Rhizobium rhizoryzae: one gene and its partner. The protein of the gene in region 2 binds, or shares a complex with, the protein of the main gene of each other region. Links are inferred from orthologs where the notes say so. Each region holds a gene or a part of one and is shown on either strand. Other genes may lie near its edges. The genes, in order: G6N80_RS16795 and uvrB.

Region 1 (7,704 bases), 100 kb from region 2 along the record:
TCCGCAACACCCTCCACCGCTGCCAGCCGGTCAACCACCTGCTTGTCGACAAGCAGAGTCAGGTCTTCCATCGAAAGCTTTGAAGACGTTACGGCAAGCCGCATGATCGGCTGTGAATCGGAGTCCGCCTTGACGATGCGCGGCTCGTCCACTGTATCAGGCAACTGATAGGAAACGCGGCCAATCGCATCGCGCACATCGCTTGCGGCAACGGCAAGATCAACCGTGTCGTTGAACTCCATGGTCACGCGGCTGGCACCGAACTGCGATTCGGAAGACAGGGCCTTCAACCCGCTAACGCGGGCGACAGCGCCCTCTATGACCTGTGTCAATTCCTGGTCAACGGTCTGGGGCGAAGCACCTTCGTAATCGGTCCGAACAGTAATGACCGGCTGATCAACATCAGGGAGTTCGCGAACTTCCACGCCGACGAAGGCGGCCAGACCGGCCACGACCAGAAGCGTATTGATAACTGCCGCCAGGATAGGGCGGCGAACGAACAGAGCCGTGAAGGTGGATTTTGCATCCTCTGCCTTCATGTCGTGCTGATCCTTGCTGCTCATCGGGTCGCTGCCTCCGCCACGCGCTGGGGCTCGCCCTGAATGCGAACCGGCTGGCCTTCACGAACACGCTGCAATCCTTCTGTCACGATCCGGTCATCCGGCTTCAGGGCTGCCTGTACCAGAACCGTATCCGGATTGCGCTGGATGACACTGACGCGAACCTTCTGCGCCTTGCTATCGGCTACCTTCCAGACGAAGGCACCTTCGGCATCCCATTGAACCGACAGGGGGTCCACGGCCGGATAGCTTTCACCGGCGAACCGCATCGCCACCTGGAAGGACATGCCTGCACGCAGCAGATCCGTTGGATTATCGATACGGCCACGAATGCGGACGGTACGGCTTGCAGCATCCACGCGGTTGTCCACGGAATCGATCACGCCCTTGAACACCTGTCCCGGACGGCTGACCGAGGTTGCTTCGAAGGAAGCACCCGTTTCGATCTGGGTGATGAAGCGTTCCGGCGCGTAAAAGTCGACGAGGATCTCGGAGCGATCGTCCAGCGTCACGATACTTGTCTGCGTCGTAACGTTGTCACCGACATTCGCCGGGACGATTCCTGCCACACCATCGATCGGCGCGGTGATTTCCCGCCGCTTGAGGTTCAACCGCGCCGTGCTCAGCGCCAGCTTGGCGGCCTCTTCGGCAATCTGCGCATCCAGCGCATCAAGACGGGTCACGCTTTGGAGGTTCTTGTAAGACGCAGCCTTCTCGACCGCACTCCTCAGCGCTACCTGCGCCTTGTCCCGCTCGATCAACTGCTCGTCATCATCGAGGCGGGCGAGAACCTGACCCTTGGTAACCTTCTGACCTGCCCTGACGAGAATTTCGTCAATCGTGCCGGTCGCCTGCGGCATCACCACGACGGACTGGATGGCAACACCGCTGCCAATGGCTGTCAGCCGATCATTGATCGTGGCTGTCACGACTGGGCGAACGGCAACGAGCGTGGCCCGTTGACCTCCGCCTTGGCCTCCCGCTTGACCTCCCCCTTGGCCTCCACTCTGGCCAGCGCCCTGACCCTGCCCTGCCCCTTGGGCAGCACCCTGGCCGTTTCGCGCGGGGTTATCAGATTGAGCCGTTTTCTGCGCGTCTATCGCTGCCGGCTGGATGAGACCCACCAGACGCGCGGGCACACCCATTCCAACGAGACTTCTTGCCGCATCGGCGCTGACAAAGATCCACAGACAGAGCCCCGCGAACAGCACGACAATACTGAGGAGCAATTGCTTCCAGATGCGCATTCAGTCACTCCGGTTGAATTGAAGACGTTATCAAGTATCGCGTTCTACGGTTGGTTAGACAACGCTGGATTACCAATCTTGCCAAATTGTAACCTGACGGAAACTCACGGAATCGTGAGCCGAAAGCCACAGGATACGAATATGCATATTGATGCCATTTCTCATCTGGCGCACCACTGGAATAAAACCAGAACGTAGCCTATGGCCTTGTGCTTCCGGAATCATTAGATTGCGCTGATGACGAACAGTTTCGATGACATTCCGTTCTTCGATGAAGAACCGGATCACGGCTCCCGCCGTTCCAAGCCCCCTGCTCCCTCCACGGCAGCGCCCGGCAGCGGCCTGGGCATTGCGGCGCGTGCCATGGCCGCACGCGACCAGAGCCGCCCGGCCCCTGACTATCTTGGCGGCCTGAACCCGGAGCAGCGGGAAGCAGTCGAATCGCTGGATGGACCCGTTCTGGTGCTGGCCGGCGCGGGCACGGGCAAGACGCGCGTCCTCACCACGCGCATCGCCCATATCCTTGCGACCAATCGTGCCTTTCCAAGCCAGATCCTGGCCGTGACCTTCACGAACAAGGCTGCGCGCGAAATGAAGGAGCGCATCGGCGTTCTCGTCGGCGGTGCGGTCGAAGGCATGCCGTGGCTTGGCACTTTCCACTCGATCGGCGTGAAGCTTCTACGGCGTCATGCAGAGCTTGTCGGCCTTCGCAGCGACTTCACCATTCTGGATACGGACGATGTTATCCGTCTGATTAAACAGTTAATTCAAGCAGAAGGCCTGGATGACAAGCGCTGGCCTGCGCGCCAGTTCGCAGGCATGATCGACGGCTGGAAAAACAAGGGGCTGACGCCGAAGGATATTCCCGAAGGCGATGCGCGCGCCTTTGCCAACGGCAAGGGTCGCGAACTTTATGCCGCCTATCAGGCGCGACTGAAGACACTGAATGCCTGCGATTTCGGTGACCTCCTGCTGCACCCGATCGATCTATTCCGCCGCAATCCGGATGTGCTGAAGGACTACCATCAACGCTTCCGCTACATTCTGGTGGACGAGTATCAGGATACCAACACCGCCCAATATATGTGGCTGCGGCTTCTGGCACAGCGCCCGAAGGATGTGCCGCAAAACGTCTGTTGCGTCGGTGACGACGACCAGTCCATCTACGGTTGGCGTGGCGCTGAAGTGGATAACATCCTGCGTTTCGAGAAGGATTTTCCCGGCGCGAAGGTCATTCGCCTTGAACGGAACTATCGCTCTACCGAGCATATTCTCGGCGCCGCAGGACACCTGATTGCGAACAATGAAGGTCGCCTCGGCAAGACGCTTTTCACGGAACGCACTAATCCCGATGACGAAAAGGTGATCGTCCACGCGGCCTGGGACTCGGAAGAAGAAGCCCGTGCCGTGGGCGAAGAGATAGAGCAGCTTCAGCGCAACAAGCACAAGCTGAACGACATGGCCATTCTCGTTCGCGCTTCCTTCCAGATGCGCGAGTTCGAAGATCGATTCGTGACCCTCGGCCTTAACTACCGGGTCATCGGCGGTCCGCGCTTTTACGAGCGCCTCGAAATTCGCGATGCGATGGCCTATTTCCGCCTCACCTGCCAACCGGCGGACGATCTGGCCTTCGAGCGGATCGTCAACACGCCAAAGCGTGGGCTGGGCGATACGACCGTCCGCACCCTGCATGATTATGCCCGTGCCCGCGACATTCCCATGCTGGCCGCCGCGGCAGACTTGATCGAGACCGACGAATTGAAGCCCAAGGCGCGCAAGGCGCTTTTCGATGTGATTCAAAGTTTCAGGAGATGGTCGGAACTGCTTGAAACCACTCCCCATACGGAGCTGGCCGAGCAGATTCTGGAGGAATCCGGCTACACCGATATGTGGAAGAACGACAAATCGGCGGAAGCGCCGGGTCGTCTGGAAAACCTGAAGGAACTCGTACGCTCCATGGAAGCGTTCGAGAGCATGCGCGGCTTCCTGGAGCATGTCTCACTCGTCATGGATGCCGAGCAAAACGAGGATATGGATGCCGTTTCCATCATGACGCTGCATTCGGCAAAAGGTCTGGAATTCGAAACCGTTTTCCTGCCCGGCTGGGAGGAAGGTCTTTTCCCGCACCAGCGCGCATTGGATGAAGGCGGTCGGGCAGGCCTCGAGGAAGAGCGTCGCCTCGCCTATGTCGGAATCACCCGTGCCAAGCGGCGCTGCCACATCTGGTTCGTTTCGAACCGGCGCATCCACGGCCTCTGGCAGTCCACCATGCCGTCGCGCTTCCTTGATGAATTGCCGCCGATGCATGTGGATGTTGCCGAATCGGAATCGAGCTATGGCGGTTATGGTCGCGGCGGCTACGGACAGTCGCGCTTCGACAAGGCGGATCCCTTCGCCAATTCCTATTCAACTCCCGGCTGGAAGCGCGCTCAGGCCAACAAGAGCGAAGCCACCCGCGACAACTGGGGCAGCCGTTCCGGCCATGCTGTCGAGCGGATCGGTTACGGCGAAAGCGGACCACGCGGCAGGACCATTGACGGTGAATTGGTCGCCAAGTCGGTAGCCGATACGCCGTCGAAGTTCCGGGTGGGCGACCGCGTCTTCCACATCAAGTTCGGTAACGGCAATATCTCGAACATTGAAGGCAACAAGCTGACGATCGATTTCGACAAGGCCGGCCAGAAGCGCGTGCTTGATGGCTTCGTCGACAAAGCGACGTAAGTCCGCAAGAGGCAGATGTGAGCACTTCAGATACCGACCTGACCGACCTGATCATGTGGAGACGCCACCTCCACACCATGCCGGAAGTTTCTGGTGAAGAGCACCAGACTGCGGCAGAGGTCGTGCGCTTTCTGCAGGCTTCGTCGCCGGATGAGATCGTGACGGGTCTCGGCGGCACGGGCGTTGCGGCGGTGTTCAACGGTCGAGAGCCGGGGCCAACAGTCCTGTTTCGTGCGGAACTCGATGCCCTGCCGATTGCTGAAGTGACCGAAGTTGCACACAGGTCGAAGATCACTGGCAAAGGCCACATGTGCGGCCACGATGGGCATATGGCGATGGTGGCCGGTCTGTCGCGAGCCTTCAGGCGCGAGCGCCCGGCATCGGGCCGCGTCATACTGCTTTTTCAACCCGCTGAAGAAACCGGCGCGGGTGCTGCGGCCGTAATAGCAGATCCCGCATTCAAGGCACTCAAGCCCGACTTTGCGTTTTCGCTGCACAATATTCCCGGTCTGCCTCTTGGACACAGCTGGATCAAATCAGGCCCGGTCAATTGCGCCTCCTGCGGGCTGCGGATCGCGCTAACAGGCAAGACCGCGCATGCCTCTTCGCCAGAGAGTGGCACCTCTCCGGCTCCTGCCATCGCAGAACTTATTCCTGCCCTAACGGCTCTGCGAAAAGGCCATATCGAAACCGAGGATCTGGTGCTGACCACGGTCACCCACGTTGCAGTGGGTGAACCGACATTTGGCGTGGCACCGGGTGACGCTGAACTCTGGGTAACGCTGCGCACCGTCAGCGATGACGGTATGTCCGAATTGCGCGAGGCAGCGGAAGGTCTCGCTCGAAACCTGGCCGAGAAACATCAGCTAGGCGTCTCTTTCAGCTATCACGACGAGTTTCGCCATTGCCGTAACAATGAACAGGCGGTGGACATCATTCGCCGCGCCATGGACAAGGAAGATCTGCCGCATTCGACCGGTCAGATGTTCAAGTTTTCCGAGGATTTTGGCCGTTTCGGAGACGCTGCGAAATCGGCCATGTTCTTCATCGGCGCCGGAGAAAATCAGCCCGCTCTTCATAACCCGGACTATGATTTTCCCGACGCCCTGATCCCGATCGGCGGACGCATATTCTTGCGCATCGCGAAAGAACTGCTGGGATAGAGGCCTGCGTGTCGGCACTTCAGCCCCGACACGATCATGGCATCAATCAGGTATCCCCCTTCAGATAGTCCACAAGCGTCCGACGACCGCCGTTATCCGGCGCATTGTCTGATGCGGAGGCCGTGCTGGCAGGCGCGGAGCCACCGCCACGCAGGTTCAGTTTCCGCAGCGCAGCCGCCGGGATCGTACCATTATGACGATCGACAATGATCATGTGCGTAACTTCGCCACGCTGGAAGGCGCGCAGGAACTTGTCGTAATTCGCAAATGCCACGCAGCCATGCGAGTCACCGCGCGTCCGCAGCATATAGCTATGCGCCAGCAGGCCGGTTCGACCGAGCGGATTGACGCCATCGGTCGGCGTGAGGCGAATGGCAGCGACACCGTGGAAAAGCTTTTCGCGCATCGACAGGCGATAGGTGCCCGGAGGTGTCGGACCACGCATCTTCACATGCGTATATTTCGGGTTGTCACGCATTTCACCAATGCCGGAATGGGCTTCCAGACGCTCACCGCTCGGCATGTGCACAACACCGTTGGTGATGTCGTAGACCGCAACCTTCATGCTGTTGCCGCCGCGATCCGGCCACGGAACGCTCTTGGCAGGCGCTTCCTTCATCGGGTTCTCAGGACGGGCAAAGGCCAGCGCCTTGGGAGCTTCCTCTTCCTCCTCTTCAACCGCGGCAATGGCGGGCTTCTGAACTGGCTTTGGCTGTGCGGATGGCGCAATCGCCATGGCCAGCGCATTGGCTGCCGGACGGCGGATCGGAAGAGGACCGGCCATCGGCAGGCCATCATCCACGGATGGCGCCATGGCTTCTGCCACAGCAAGCTCGGCAGGGCTTTGCAGATCGGCAACTTCAACCTGCCCCTCGTCTACATTGCCCTTTGGCAGTGCATCCCAGGCAGTCTCGGTCGGCGGCGCGATGATAACGGTCTCGTCAAGCGCAGCCACAAGGGCGGTCTTCACGTCGCCGCTCTTCGGCCGCTTGGCGGCAAGGCTGGCGAATTGCTTGTCCATCTCGGCTTGGGCGAGAGCTGCCGCAACACCGGATTTAACGGCCTGATCGGCGGGAACCTGTGCATTCAGATAGGCCAGATGCGCACCGTCAAGCCGCGCGGTTTTTTCGGTCGTTCCACCGTTCAGGCGGGAGAACTTCGCGATTTTCAGAACCCGCTCCGCTTCGGAGATGGGGGCAGCGAGAATCGGCTTCAAATTCAGTGAAGCCTTCAGCTGGTGAGAATAATCGGAAGGTTTGATGCTACCCATGCTGTGAACGGTCGCAAGCGCGCCCATCATCCAGCCACCAATGGCAAGGCCGAAACCGAGTGCAACCGTACCCTTGATGAGACCATAGGCGGGAGACGCCTGCTTCGTCTGGCGGCGTCGCGAAGATGTTTTGACGGTCCGAGCCGTCTCGAAAGCCACTGCCATGATACGCATCACCCCTTACTCAGTCGAACAGCCGAAGCGAACAAACCTGCTCCGGACAGAAGAGCCCGCCTGCAATCGACGTGAGCTTGGGAGTACCCACGAACATGAGACGTTCGCGGATAAGAATGACAAAGTATGGTAACCAATGTGTTTACAAGGCCCCCTGAAAGTTCAGCAAGCCATTATAAACCGATACCGCCGGAAGTTTAACCGAAATGCGGCGAACCGACGGCAAGCCGTCAAAATGCCGCATATCAGCAATTTTTAGGTGTATTAATCTGATCAACCGTCGCTTTTCAGGATGACGGAACGCTCGAAGAAAAACCACGGGCGCAGGCGCACACCAATCACGTTTCCGGCAAAAGCAGCCACCGCCCAGAGATAGCCGTGGAGGCTGCCGGAGGCGATTCCCGAAAAATAGGCCCCGATATTGCAGCCATAGGCGATCCGCGCGCCGTACCCGAGCAGCAATCCGCCAACCACGGCAGCAAGGATCGAGCGCAGTGGAATATCAAGCGAGGGCGCAAACCGGCCTGCGAGGGCCGCGGCAAGCATAGCCCCTGCGATGATGCCGAAAT
Region 2 (8,202 bases):
CTGCGGCGGCATTCACGGTTGCGGCAATTCAGAAGCGGCATGGCAAGTGCCTCGCTGATCTTGCGTATGGTGTGCTCTTTCTGATCCGTGTCGGAATTATTGACTGTAGCGTCCATCGTCGCTCCCTGTTTTGAAGACGCGCATGCTCGTTCACGCGGCAGAACCTGCCCGTGGTGTGAGGGTCAGTTCGGGCCGTATCTTGTCGGGATACGGGGTATTCGGTCGGGGCACTGAAAGCTGCCTCGATATGGTAGTAGAAGGTGACACCTATCAGCGCCCCGTTCAGCGGTTTATGCCCGCGACTTCGGTCTCTCTGCCTGAAATGGCTGCCGGAAAGGTTTGTTGAAACCTATCGGCTCCCGGTGGTCCGGCGGACTTGACCCGACAGACTTTCCCGACACCATTCCCCATGTGTGCCACACAGGCACGCCTGACGCGCCAGTTCGGAGATGAAATGGAGGGTTAGATCCGAAGCCCTGCCATTTCCCCCGTGTCGCCAGAGGGAGACCATTTTCCGCGAACCCGGAGGTGAAGGTTTTGCGTCTACCCCTTCACACCCGCGCCGGTCCCGCATCGCCAGCACGCCTGCTGGTGTAACCGTTGCGGAACGGTATGAGTGAAACATGAGTGGAATAGGGTGGCGGAGTGAGGGGTGAAAAAATATTGGAGACGGCGACGATTTTTTCGAACGTCGGTGGGTCGGATCGGACTTGAGTGCTCGACGCACAGTCTTTATCCGGGGCTTAACCCCCCTCTGTCCTGCCGGACATCTCCCCCTTGAAGCGGGGGAGATCGGCAGAACGGCTGATGCTCGTACACCATCTCCCGTCGATGGGGTTTGCTAAGCACGATAGGGCAAGATCTGGAGCAAAGGGCTAACCACGAATCGATCTCCCCCGCTTCAAGGGGGAGATGTCCGGCAGGACAGAGGGGGGTATGCGGTGTCCGCACCATATCGGCATCGCCCGAACTTGCTTCGAAAGGTCAAGCGCCTGCTTGCATGCGCATGCACGGAATAAATCCCCCACATCTTGTAATTGCAGCTGCAACATCGGCGGCATAGGCTGGCTGCGGAACCGGAAGTAACGGGCCGGTTCCGGGGCATAGAAACCCCTCACGTAACGGCTGGCATCCGCGATATGAGATGCCCTCTCAGTCACTGGTTGGTGGCTGAGTGCTTGAGCTTGCCCTATAAAGCTCTCCACCCTCCATGGCTGGGGAGGCCCTGACGTATGTCCAAGGTGCTTGCACCCAAAGGTCAGGGCGGTCGTTTACGTGCGATTTTCTAACTCCCCGGCCGCCAGAGGCCACGGCTCCATCAGCCCCCAATCGGAAACGATTGCGGGACCGGTGCGGCCGGTTTGGTGTTTCCCGCTGCCTCATCTTCGATGCGGCATCGCTGGGCGCTCCTGTGCAAACTGGTCTTTGGCGCGCCTTCCCCCGTTTGAAACGATGCGTGTGATGCGATGCGGCGTGCGGGTGTGTTCCTGCTCACCTTGCTGCCCGCGCTCTGCGCATCAAGGGCGTAGACCGGGAGGCGCCTGAGCCATGGACAACTACAATCTCGCTGCCGACCTGCTCGCCACCTTCCGCGCCTCGCCGGATATCATCAAGGCGCTATGGCTGCTCGTGCCCCCGGTCTTCGTGCTGGGGCTTCTGCATCTGCTGCTGCGATGGCGCGAGGGACGCGCAAGGCGCTGGCGTGTGGCCGGTCGTGGCTTCGACGGCGCGAGAAGGATTTGGCCTGCTAACCTGCCGCGCGGTGGGGTGATCGAGGACGGGCGGGTGCAGCCGGTGGATGTGGTGGCGCTGGGGGTGAGGGAAGAGTGAGGAGTGGGGGTACGACAGCGCTGCCCCAGCATCGCCAGCACGCCTGCTCGTATTAGCAATGCGGAACGGGAAATTGAAAAACAGGTTTTGGGGTGGTGTATAGAAAAACGCTAAGTCGTTGATTTGGTGAAGGTTGGGTGGAAGTTCGCTGGTGTGGAAAATTGCTCGGAATCGCCAGTTTGAATGAAAAACCACCCATTTTTCTTGGTTCCGATTTAAAATTGATCTTTAAATATATGATGCTGAGTTTACGCGTAATTAGGAAATGCTTAGGGAAATAGTTGATATTTCGACCTTAGGTAAACTTTCAAGGGAATTTCTAATGGCCAAAGATGGTGCCACCGATCGTCTAATAGCTTCTTTTGGTGTAGGTTGTTTTCATTTTCAGTGTAAGGTTGACCTAGGTGCGAAAGGGTTCCCTAATTATGTAAGTCTTGTTCAAGACTACATCAGTAGAGATAATTTGATCAAAGATGTTAAATTTACGGAATTTCAGGATGAGATAAGTTTGCAGTTCCTGGATGGGAATTCCGCGGGAGATATAGGGGATCTTTATTATCTTTATCCATCACTAGGTGATAGTGTTCTGAGCTTTAATATTATGATCCCTCATCGGCTCCAGGTTGAATTGCTGTCTGGTTGGAGGGGGCCGCTTCGGAGTGAAAACTTTAAGGTAACACTCTTTCATTATGAAGGGATGCCCATTGCAATCGTAAAACCAGAGCTCCTCGAGGAGAGTCCTTCCATAGCAGTTAGCATGATATGGAAACATATCAGACGCAATTGGACCTCGGCTGAAATTCAGTTTAGTATGTTGGGTCCATCTCCGTTCCATGGAGATTTTTTTGTTCATTCTGACGATGAACCTGTAGAGAAATTGATTTACAGTGAGCAGTACGGATATGATCGAATAGACATTTATGTGCCTACTTCAGTAAACAAGGAAATGATCGAAGATTTCATTATTTATAGAATAAGAAAAGATATTTCTTTGTATTATTATTTGATAAATAGAAGGAATATTATGTTTGACTCATTTAGAGGTATTGTTAATAAAATTGATACTAAATTAGAAAATGAAGACAAGAATCCCAGAGTATCAGGATTTTTTTCGCGAGTAAAATTTGACGCTTATAGATCTTTGATACATATTGACCAATTAGATTCATCAATTCAAAGTCTTGATCAACATCGTCGAGACGTATCTAAGAGTATTGAGCAGCTCTTTGGTGAATCTTTTTTGGCCGTAAAAAACGAAGGTGTCATACAGGAATTGAAGGACATTCCCCTTCGGTCATACAAAAATATTATATCTACGATAAAGGAGAGAAGCGCGGCCAAAACTAATAACGTAACCATCGTAGTTGCGGCCATTTTAGGCGTTTTGGTAGGATTCTTTATTCAAAATTCTTATATCGATTTTCTGAAACCGATGCTGGTGACCTCGTCGGCCAGTAAAGAACCTGCTAAAGAAACATATATACCTAAACAGTAAGCAATCATTTTCTGAAAGATTACCGCTACGTTGTCATTTGCTCAATCGCGCGCTTCACCGCCCCGGTCTGCCGGTCTTGCCCTTGGTGCGGCTTTTGCGCTTTTGTTCGCCCGGATCTTCGTAGGAGCCGACGCCGACTTTGCCGCGTACGAGGGGGCGGGGGTCGTCTGAATTCAGACGTTCCGGCTGGCCTTCGAGAAGTGGAGCGTGGCGGGGCTTACCCCCCTCTGTCCTGCCGGACATCTCCCCCTCAAGGGGGGAGATCGACTCGTGGCTTCTGTCATGCCTCGGCTTCTCCGGCAGTTTGCCGGGCACGGGCTTTTCGGTTCGGCCAACCGTCATTTCGTCCAGAGTGTTTTTGCGGAACAGCGGTTTGGCCGTATCGGTGCCGGGCCCCATGTCGTCGAGGGAGGGCTTGGCGAAGTAGCTGCTGCTTGCTTCCGGTGCCAAGGATTGGCGCGTGGCTTCTGCGCTGCGTCTGACGCCTTCCTGCGCCTTGGCCTCGTCCTTGGCGATCGGATCGTCCATGGAGGCCAGTTCGACGGCCTTGAGACGCTTGATTTCGTCGCGCAGGCGGGCGGCCTTTTCGAAGTCGAGGTCTGCGGCGGCATCGCGCATGCTCTTTTCCAGCGCATTGAGGTGAGCCTGCAGATTGTTGCCCACCAGATGCCCGCCGTCGGCAAAGCCCTTGCCTGCGGTACCGGAGATATCGGCACGCACGTGATCGCGCTCGTAGACGCTATCGAGGATATCCGAAATACGCGCCTTGACCGATTCCGGCGTGATGCCGTGCTCGGTGTTATAGGCCATCTGTTTTTCGCGGCGGCGGCTGGTTTCTTCCATCGCGCGCTTCATGGAGCCGGTGACATTATCCGCATAGAGGATGACCTTGCCATCCACGTTACGGGCCGCGCGGCCAATGGTCTGGATGAGCGAGGTTTCCGAACGCAGGAAGCCTTCCTTATCCGCATCGAGAATGGCGACGAAGCCGCATTCTGGTATGTCCAGACCCTCGCGCAGCAGGTTGATGCCCACCAGCACATCGAAGGCGCCGAGGCGCAGATCGCGGATGATTTCGATGCGTTCCAGCGTATCGATATCCGAGTGCATGTAGCGCACGCGCACGCCCTGTTCGTGCAGATATTCGGTGAGGTCTTCCGCCATGCGCTTGGTGAGAACCGTGACCAGCGTGCGGTAACCCTTGAGAGAGGTTTCCTTGATCTCGCCCAGAACATCGTCCACCTGGGAGCGGGCGCTGCGCACCTCGACCGGCGGATCAATGAGGCCTGTCGGACGGATGACCTGTTCGGCAAACACGCCGCCCGCCGCTTCCATTTCCCAATTTCCCGGCGTGGCGGACACGGCCACCGTTTGCGGGCGCATGGCATCCCATTCCTCGAAGCGCAGCGGGCGGTTATCCATGCAGGAGGGCAGGCGGAAGCCATATTCCGCCAGCGTCGCCTTGCGGCGGAAGTCGCCGCGATACATGCCGCCGATCTGCGGGATGGTGACGTGGCTTTCGTCGATGAAGATCAGGGCGTTATCCGGAATATATTCGAACAGCGTCGGTGGCGGCTCGCCGGGTCTGCGGCCCGTGAGATAGCGCGAATAGTTTTCGATGCCGTTGCAGGAGCCCGTGGCTTCCATCATCTCGACATCGTAGCGGGTGCGCTGCTCCAGTCGCTGCGCTTCCAGCAGGCGTCCCGCCTTTTCCAGCTCCGCCAGACGATGCTTCAGCTCTTCCTTGATAGCCTTGATCGCTCCGTTCAGCGTGGGGCGCGGGGTGACATAGTGCGAATTGGCGTAGATCTTCACCGACTTCAGGTCGCCAGTCTTGTGGCCCGTCAGCGGATCGAATTCGGTGATCGAGTCGATCTCGTCTCCGAAAAGCGAGATGCGCCAGGCGGCATCTTCCAGGTGGGCCGGGAAGATTTCGATTGTATCGCCGCGCACGCGGAAGGAACCGCGCACGAAATTGATGTCCTGCCGCTTATATTGCTGGGCCACGAGATCCGCCAGCAATTGCCGCTGGTCGATACGGTCGCCGACTTCCATCTGGAAGGTCATGGCGGTGTAGGTTTCCACCGAACCAATACCGTAAATGCAGGAGACCGAGGCGATGATGATGCAGTCGTCACGCTCCAGAATGGCGCGCGTGGCGGCGTGGCGCATGCGGTCAATCTGCTCGTTGATCGAGCTTTCCTTCTCGATGAAGGTATCGGAGCGCGGCACATAGGCTTCCGGCTGGTAGTAGTCGTAGTAGGAGACGAAATACTCCACCGCGTTATCCGGAAAGAAGTTCTTGAATTCCGAATAGAGCTGCGCTGCCAGCGTCTTGTTCGGCGCGAGAATGACGGCAGGGCGCTGCGTGGCCTCGATGACCTTCGCCATCGTGAAGGTTTTGCCCGAGCCGGTAACGCCGAGCAGAACCTGGCTTCGCTCGCCGCTGTTCAGGCCATCCACCAGATCGGCAATCGCCGTGGGCTGGTCGCCCGCCGGCTGATATTCCGACGCCATGCGGATGGGAATGCCACCTTCAGACTTGGCCGGACGGGCCGGACGGTGCGGCGTCCACAGCTTGCCATCCTTGAACAGCGGATTGCCGCTTTCAATGAGCTTCGACAGCGCATCGACCGTGGCGGTCACAGCCCCGGGTGCTAGGCTTTGCGCCTCCTCCAGCGACATATCCATGCCCGCGACCGGATTGAGACCGGCGGCGGCGCGCGTTTTCGGATCGGACGACGCGCCGATGGACACGCCTCGGGAGGTTTTCTGTGAAGTTGTTTTTTTGTTTGTGCTCACGGCCGCTTGGCCACTGCGCTTCGCTCTGGCTGCCTCTTCCTTCGCTCGGGCGGCTTCTTCTTCCTTCGCCTCGCGGATGGCCTGCTCACGCGCGGCAATCTCGATCTTCTTGCGGTGCTTGCCCGCCTTGGACGCGATTTCGCGCTGCGTTTCGACGGAAGAGGCCTCCGCTTCCGCTTCCAGCTGTTTCACCCAGTCCGACACGGAGCCCGACAAAGAGCCCGACAGGGGGGCGCCTTCGAAAGCGGCCTGCGGCGCTTCCTCGAAACCGTTGCTGGAATTCTGGGGCGGGGATTTTTTCGGAGCTTTCGACATGCTCGCGAATATGGCGAGAGTCCTGCCAAATTGGAAGGGCGGCAGCGAAACAAATTAGGAACAGCTCACAGCCGTAGCGACGCAAGCGGGCGCGTTGATCTTTGATCGGGCCGCTCTATATGAGGTCAGCGTTACTTGATGCTATACGCAAATACTGAATTGCCAAATCTTCCCCGTTCCGGAGTTCACATTTCCCATGCTTTCCCTTGAGAAGCGCATCGAGCTGAAGAACAGCACGCCGCGCACGATGCTTTCATTGCATCACACCGAAAACTGCCGTCTGCTTCCCAACCGTACGGAGCTTCTTCACCGGCTTCCCCATGGCGGTATTGTCGCGGAGATCGGCGTCGCCTTTGGCGATTATTCGCGCGAGATCATGGATCACAACCGTCCGGCTCAGCTGCACCTGATCGATCCCTGGGATCTGACGCGCTACAACGAAGGCTATGAGCGCGTCAGCAGCATGTTTGCCAGCGAGATCAGGCAACAGCAGGTGCTGCTGCACCTTGGCGGCTCGACCGAGATGCTGCCGGAATTTGCCGATCATTTCTTCGACTGGGTCTATATCGATACCGACCATTCCTATGCGAATACCTGGAACGAGCTTGTTCTCTGCGACCAGAAGGTCAAGCGTGACGGGCGGATCTGCGGCCATGATTTCTGTACAGGCAATGTCATCAAGCCGGTGGTCTATGGCGTTGTGCAGGCGGTCAACAAGTTCTGCGTCGAGTATGGCTGGCAGTTCGAATATCTGACCGTCGAGCCGGACGCCCACTTTTCCTACTGTCTGAAACGGTTGTAGAGCGGAGTTACTTTCAGGCGACGGCTGCCTTGGGAAGGCTGCGTGCACGTGGATGGCGCAGCCATTCCTCCAGCGCGCGGGCATTCATCGGACGCGAGAAGAGGTATCCCTGGCCGATCTGGCAGCCGAGCGAGCGAAGGGTTCTCGATTCCTCTTCCGTTTCCACGCCCTCGGCGAGAATGGTCATGGACAGCGCTTCGCCAAGCCGGATCAGGGCCGAAATGATGGCCTGGTTGCGCGGTGAGGCGGCAATGCCGGTTGTGATGCCGCGATCGATCTTGAGGCGATCAACCTTCAGGTCGATGAGGCGTGTCAACGAGGAGTGTCCGGCACCGAAATCATCGACGGCCAGCGCAAAGCCTGATCTCTCCAGCTGTTTCAACTGCTCTCCGGCGATGACGGTATCGAGCAGTGCTTCCTCCGTGATCTCGATCTCGAGCAGGCTAGGCTTGATGCCGTGCTGCTTCACCTTGGCATCCAGCATCTCGGATACGGAATAGAGGGCGAATTCGCGCGGCGAAACGTTGATTGCAACGGTTGCTTCGGGCAGGCCAAGTTCTGGCAGACGCTTGAGCATCGCGCAGGCCGCATCGGCAATGGCGCCGGTCAGCCGGTCGGATGCCTGGATCGAATAGGCGGCCTGTACGATTTCCGGCGGCGCAATGAAGCCGAGGGTCGGGTGGTGCCAGCGCACGAGCGCCTCAAACCCGAGAATGATGTCCCGCTGCAGACACACCTGCGGCTGGAACCATGCCTCGATCTTGTGCTGCTCGATTGCCTCCAGAATATCGGCTTCGATCTGCCGCTGCCGCTCCGCTGCAATGCGCAGCTTCGGATCGAACTTGCGCCAGCGTCCGCGTCCCTGCTCCTTGGAGCGATAGAGCGCCATATCGGCAGATACGAATAATTCATCCGCCTGCGTCGCGTGATCGGGATAGACCGCCAACCCCACCGAAGT

The links.
Region 1: the proteins of uvrB (region 2) and G6N80_RS16795 are in contact, whole or in part, in a crystal structure (PDB 7EGT), measured with the Thermus thermophilus proteins. The link is inferred for Rhizobium rhizoryzae from one-to-one orthologs. Residues at the interface, in WP_096411307.1 of Thermus thermophilus: Glu23, Leu25, Arg26, Asp27, Gly28, Glu29, Arg30, Phe31, Arg55, Glu326, Asp327, Phe328, Glu379, Ser382, Gln383, His398, Gly400, Arg401; in WP_096412145.1 of Thermus thermophilus: His654, Arg656, Phe657, Gln666, Asp668, Glu669, Lys680, Arg681, Leu682, Ser683, Lys685, Tyr686, Ala687.

What each region holds. Positions count from the first base shown.
Region 1 is NZ_CP049250.1:2,261,728-2,269,431, reverse strand. What follows is about bases 1,658-4,786. They hold G6N80_RS16795 (ATP-dependent helicase), read left to right. Parts: upstream 1,658-2,044; coding sequence 2,045-4,528; downstream 4,529-4,786. Other genes in these bases: G6N80_RS16790 (amidohydrolase), read left to right, coding at 4,546-4,786; G6N80_RS16800 (efflux RND transporter periplasmic adaptor subunit), read right to left, coding at 1,658-1,807. Outside these bases: G6N80_RS16805 (efflux RND transporter permease subunit), read right to left, coding at 1-563; more of G6N80_RS16800, read right to left, coding at 560-1,657; more of G6N80_RS16790, read left to right, coding at 4,787-5,691; G6N80_RS16785 (DUF2778 domain-containing protein), read right to left, coding at 5,738-7,126; G6N80_RS16780 (YeeE/YedE family protein), read right to left, coding at 7,409-7,704. UniProt on the Escherichia coli protein: A helicase with DNA-dependent ATPase activity. Unwinds DNA duplexes with 3'-5' polarity. Translocates on single-stranded DNA with 3'-5' polarity. Initiates unwinding more efficiently from a nicked substrate than double-stranded DNA.
Region 2 is NZ_CP049250.1:2,363,554-2,371,755, forward strand. What follows is about bases 3,180-6,806. They hold uvrB (excinuclease ABC subunit UvrB), read right to left. Parts: upstream 6,443-6,806; coding sequence 3,380-6,442; downstream 3,180-3,379. Other genes in these bases: G6N80_RS17265 (hypothetical protein), read left to right, coding at 3,180-3,325; G6N80_RS17275 (class I SAM-dependent methyltransferase), read left to right, coding at 6,639-6,806. Also shown: G6N80_RS17255 (hypothetical protein), read right to left, coding at 1-116; G6N80_RS17260 (hypothetical protein), read left to right, coding at 1,549-1,830; more of G6N80_RS17265, read left to right, coding at 2,153-3,179; more of G6N80_RS17275, read left to right, coding at 6,807-7,244; G6N80_RS17280 (putative bifunctional diguanylate cyclase/phosphodiesterase), read right to left, coding at 7,258-8,202. UniProt on the Escherichia coli protein: The UvrABC repair system catalyzes the recognition and processing of DNA lesions. A damage recognition complex composed of 2 UvrA and 2 UvrB subunits scans DNA for abnormalities.